2 regions of the Carboxydothermus pertinax genome follow, and region 1 is predicted to be linked to the other one. Evidence: riboswitches for the same ligand, from Rfam matches in the RefSeq annotation. Region 1 holds a riboswitch; the other holds the start of a gene.
The links. Region 1 has a riboswitch for S-adenosylmethionine ahead of cpu_RS09015 (methionine ABC transporter ATP-binding protein). Riboswitches for the same ligand answer to the same signal wherever they lie in the genome.
Positions count from the first base shown of each region.

Region 2: another riboswitch for S-adenosylmethionine. It lies ahead of cpu_RS04075 (O-acetylhomoserine aminocarboxypropyltransferase/cysteine synthase family protein); the one in region 1 lies ahead of cpu_RS09015 (methionine ABC transporter ATP-binding protein).

Region 1 covers NZ_BDJK01000036.1:45,264-47,723, forward strand. The annotation lists gene cpu_RS09010 (methionine ABC transporter permease) at 1-84, opposite strand, end outside; gene cpu_RS09015 (methionine ABC transporter ATP-binding protein) at 87-1,100, opposite strand; SAM riboswitch class I at 1,163-1,267, opposite strand; gene cpu_RS09020 (ABC transporter permease subunit) at 1,377-2,225, opposite strand; gene cpu_RS09025 (ABC transporter ATP-binding protein) at 2,209-2,460, opposite strand, start outside.
Region 2 covers NZ_BDJK01000011.1:3,006-5,465, forward strand. The annotation lists partial or broken gene cpu_RS04075 (O-acetylhomoserine aminocarboxypropyltransferase/cysteine synthase family protein) at 1-1,165, opposite strand, end outside; SAM riboswitch class I at 1,303-1,406, opposite strand; gene cpu_RS13910 (HD-GYP domain-containing protein) at 1,540-1,836, opposite strand; gene cpu_RS04080 (HD-GYP domain-containing protein) at 1,737-2,460, opposite strand, start outside.

The DNA of each region.
Region 1 (2,460 bases):
GATTACCGCTGCAAAAAAAAGGGCTAGCCCTGTCATGTAAAGAGTTTCATACGTAGCCTTTAATATTTCCGGCCAAAATCCCACTTCTACACCACCTCCATTTTTACCGAAAGCTCGGTTAAAATTTGCCGTACCCGGGCTCTTTTCCTTTCATCACCAAAAATTTCTACCGCTAAAACTCCATAGGGAACCTCTTTTAAATGACCGATATTGCCATAAAGAATACTTAAATCCACGCCCGTTTCTTTAATTATCCTGGACACCACCGGCTCACCGGCGGTATTGCCGGCAAACCGAAGCAAAAGTACTTCCCGGTCAACTCTTTTATCCCGGGCTTGAAGCAGAACCTCTTCAGGTAAATCACGACTTATTACGGTATTGACAAACTCTTTGGTAATAGGATGCCAGGGGTTTAAAAAGACGTCGGTAACTCTCCCTTCTTCTACCACCCGTCCGTTGTCCATTACTGCCACCCGGTCACAGATTTCGGTAATCACCCGCATTTCATGGGTAATAATAACTATAGTAATCCCAAGTTTTTGGTTAATTTCGCTCAACAACTTTAAAATCTGCCCCGTAGTTTGCGGATCCAAAGCAGAAGTGGGTTCATCACAGAGAAGAATTTTCGGGTTTGCGGCAATCGCCCGGGCAATCCCCACCCGTTGTTTTTGTCCGCCGGAAAGTTCTCTTGGATAGCTATCCGCTTTATCCAAAAGCCCCACCAGCTCCAGGACTTCCATAACCCGTTTTTTAATCTGATCTTTTGGATAACCCCCTATCTCTAAAGGAAAGGCCACATTTCCAAAAACGGTACGGGAATCCAAGAGGTTAAAATGCTGAAAGATCATTCCGATTTTCTGGCGTAAGTTTAAAAGCTCTTTAGCCTTAAGGCCGGTAATCTCCACTCCGTCCACCCAAACTTCTCCGGCCGTAGGTCGGACAAGACCGTTTATTGCCCGTAACAATGACGATTTTCCTGCACCGGATAAACCGATGATGCCAAAGATTTCACCTTTTTTTATTTCTAAATTGACGTTATCTACTGCCGTTAAATCTCTTTTACCGGAATAAGTGATGCTTAAGTTTTTAATAATAATCACTATTACCACCTCTTTTGCAAAAAAATAACCCTCTTCCGGATAGAAGAGGGTTTTTACTCCTCCTCTTATCTCCCGGAATATCATCCGCAGGAATTGGCACCATTGCCAAATATTTGGCCGGTTGCCGGGCTTCATCGGGCCAGTCCCTCCGCCACTCTTGATAAGAGGCGATCTATGTCATCGCCGCTATTTAGTTCATATAAACTGAGTTTGATTTTAAATTCGAAACTACCACCTGTCAAGCCCCTTTGAAAAAGTTTTAATTTTTTAAATTTTCTATGCTGCCTCCCGTTTATTAAAAAGATTTATTCCTAGAATTACCACTCCCACCAGGTAAAGAAGCGTATAGCCGATAAAGTATAAGCTTGGGGGATTGGCGCTGCCAAATAAGGCTAAAGGTCCGGCAAAGTTGCTAACTCCAGAAAAAATATACGACACCCCTTTGCGGTAAATAGCGTCGGTAGGAAGGATAATACTGGTTAAAAGACCGATTTCTTGCAAAATTTTCGTTTGTCCGGGAAAGAAGCTTGCCACCTGTTCCATCATCCCTCCAACCAGCGAGGCCATATACAGGGTAAAAGCAAAAAAACCGTTAGCCACCGGCGACAGCCGTACCGACCCGGTCAACGTCACCGCCGTTAAAATAAGCGGCATGCCGCTTAAGATAAGTCCTGCAAGCCAGACATTTTGGGGGATAAAACCTGTAATAACGTAAAACTCGGCTACCAGTGCAAAGATTAAAACCATTGCCGCAACCATGCCCAAAAGACCATAGCCAAGAAATTTTCCCAAAAATACCTCCCATTTTTTTATGGGGCGTACCAGTAGCGGCTGTAAAAGCCAGGCTTCTAATTCTCCGGAAATCGCCCCAACCGCACTAAATACCGCTATTACGTTTACTGCAAAGGAGGCGAAAAACAAGCCAAAGGAAAAGAAAAAATTTAAGAGAATATAATGCTGTAAAGCCAGATCAGGAGTAGGGTTTTTATAAATTTTTAAATTCTCGCTGATAAAATAAAGGCCTGTACCGAAAAGAACAAGGTAAACCGCCGCTAAAATGACAATTACCAAAAGAGTTTTCCTGCGCACCGCTTCCCTTAAGGTATAACTAATTATCTGCCCCATTTTTGCCCTCCACCGCTTGGATAAATAATTCCTCGAGCGCCGCTTTAAACGGCCGAACCTCATAAATATTAGCTCCCCCGAGGACCAATTCCCGCATCATTGCCGGTACTTCTTCTTCGCTTACACCCAAAAGCTTTAACCCATTTGGGGCTTCCCCGGTTTGGTACTGGGATTTTAGTTTTTTAAGAAGAGCTTCGGGAATTTCCCCGCGGATTAAAATCCCGCGTCCGGATAA
Region 2 (2,460 bases), on a different contig from region 1:
AAAGTTCTTCACTGTTTAACTGGCTGTGGGTAGTAGATGCCGGATGAATGATTAAAGACTTAGCATCCCCCACATTGGCGAGATGGGAGAAAATTTTTACCCCTTCTATTACTTTTTTCCCGGCTTCGCGTCCACCTTTTACTCCAAAAGTAAGCATTGCTCCAAATCCGTTTTTAAAGTATTTCTGGGCCCGGTTATAGTGAGGGTGGTCGCTAAGGCCCGGGTAATTGACAAAGGTAACTTTCGGGTGCCCTTTTAAGTACTCAGCAATTTTAAGGGCATTTTCCGAATGTTTCTTCATTCTGAGTTCCAAAGTTTCTACTCCAAGTAGTATCAAAAACGCATTAAAAGGAGAAAGGGATGCGCCAATATCCCGCAAAAACTGGGTGCGGGCCCTGGCAATGTACGCCGCGGCCCCAAACTTTTCGGTATAAATCATGCCGTGATAGGCGGGATCAGGAGTGGTAAACTGGGTAAAACCCCCTGCTTCCCAGTCAAAATTTCCGCCATCGACAATGATTCCGCCAATCGCCACCCCGTGGCCCCCGATAAATTTGGTAAGGGAGTGAATAACTATGTTAGCCCCATGTTCAAGAGGCCGAAAGAGGTAAGGGGTAGCAAAGGTATTGTCTACCACCAGCGGTATTTTATAGCTCTGGGCAAGCTCGGATAGAGCTTCAAAGTCAGGAATGGTAAGTCCGGGATTGCCGATGGTTTCCACATAAAGGGCCCGGGTTTTAGGGGTGATTAATTTTTCAAAGGATTCCACTTCAACAGTTTCGGTAAACTTGACATTTATGCCAAAGGATTTAAAAGTATTGGCTAACAGGGTATAAGTTCCACCGTAAAGATTGGAAGAAGCAACAATTTCATCCCCGGCAGAAGCAAGATTCAAAAGGGCAAAGGTGATGGCCGCCTGACCGGAAGCAACCGCTAAAGCTCCAATACCTCCTTCGAGAGCCGCAATGCGGTTTTCCAAAACTTCGGTGGTCGGGTTGTCAATGCGGGTATAAATGTAACCGCCACCTTCCAAATTAAATAATGCTGCAGCATGCTCGGTGCTTTCAAATACGTAAGAGGTAGTTTGATAGATGGGAACCGCCCGAGCTCTGGTTTCCCTGTCCGGTTTTTGTCCGGCGTGAAGCGCTTTTGTCGCAAATTTCACTACAATCTCTCCTTTCTTTCCGCCTACTTTAGGGACGGGTCTGATATTTGCGTCTAAACGCCTAAAAAAAGAACCTCCCTGATTTTGGTGTTTAAATAAAAAAACCTCTTCCGACAAGAAGAGGCTTTGGTTTCCTCCTCTTATCTCTCAGGATTATCCTCCTGCAGGATTTGGCACCTTTGCCAAAAAGGCCGGTTGCCGGGCTTCATAGGGCCAGTCCCTCCGCCGCTCTCGATAAGAGTGTTTCGTTATTCGCTATTTACTTGAAATTAATTCTATAAAGGATAAAACTATTTGTCAATTACTTAGCTCAAATTTTTTGTAGATAGGCCAGAGAATAGCTCTCGATATTGTGACCTTTTTGTAAAGGTCAGTTATCCTACCTCCGTTTCCAGAACCCTTTGCATTCGAGTAACAATCTCCGGATAACTATCCAAAAGTATTTTAACACACTCTCGGTCAATTCTGTTGGCCAGAACCTCGTTAAATAAAATCTCTTTAACCTCCCGGTATTTTAACCCCTTCCGGTAGGGGCGGTCTTCAGTTAGAGCTACAAACATGTCAACTACACCTAAAAGCCGTTCTTGTAGAGAAATTTCTTCACCTTTTTTCTTAAAGGGATAACCACTACCGTCAAGTTTCTCGTGATGAAAAGCAGCGGTGCGGACAATCTCCTCAGGAAAACGTCTATTAACCAGTAATAGGTATAAAAAGTATGCTGTTTTATTACGCTAAACTCTTCCCGACTAAGTGCCGCAGGTTTTTCCAATATTTCTTCGGGCACCGTAAGTTTTCCCAAGTCATGTAAAAGTCCAGCTACTTCTAAAGCTTTTCTCTCTTCCAAGTTAAAGCCAAAAATTTCTCCGGCAAACTTTGCCACTTCCGCTATAAGCTGCGAATGGTAAAATGTAAAGTGAGATTTATGGTCGATGATTTTAGCAAAAAGTTGCGCAATACTTATCACTTCATCAATTTCTAACCACCTGTGCTGGCCTGGATGTATATTTAAGGATTGATTTAGAATATCCCCATCCCCTAAAGTAAGCCAAAAGTCCTCAGTTTCTGCAACCACTAAAAACACATCTACTATCTCTGGGTCGAAAAGAATATTCTTACCAGAAACTATTTTTTCCACTACCTTATCTTTCACCAGTAAGGGATGCATGTTATCCTGAAAGAAAAACGCTACCCGATCAGCAAGATAAATTATCCGGCTAAACAGCGGAATTTCCTTACCAGCAAGCCCGGTTTTATTTTTCCCTTTAAAATGATCGTGATGGCTTAAAATAACGGGA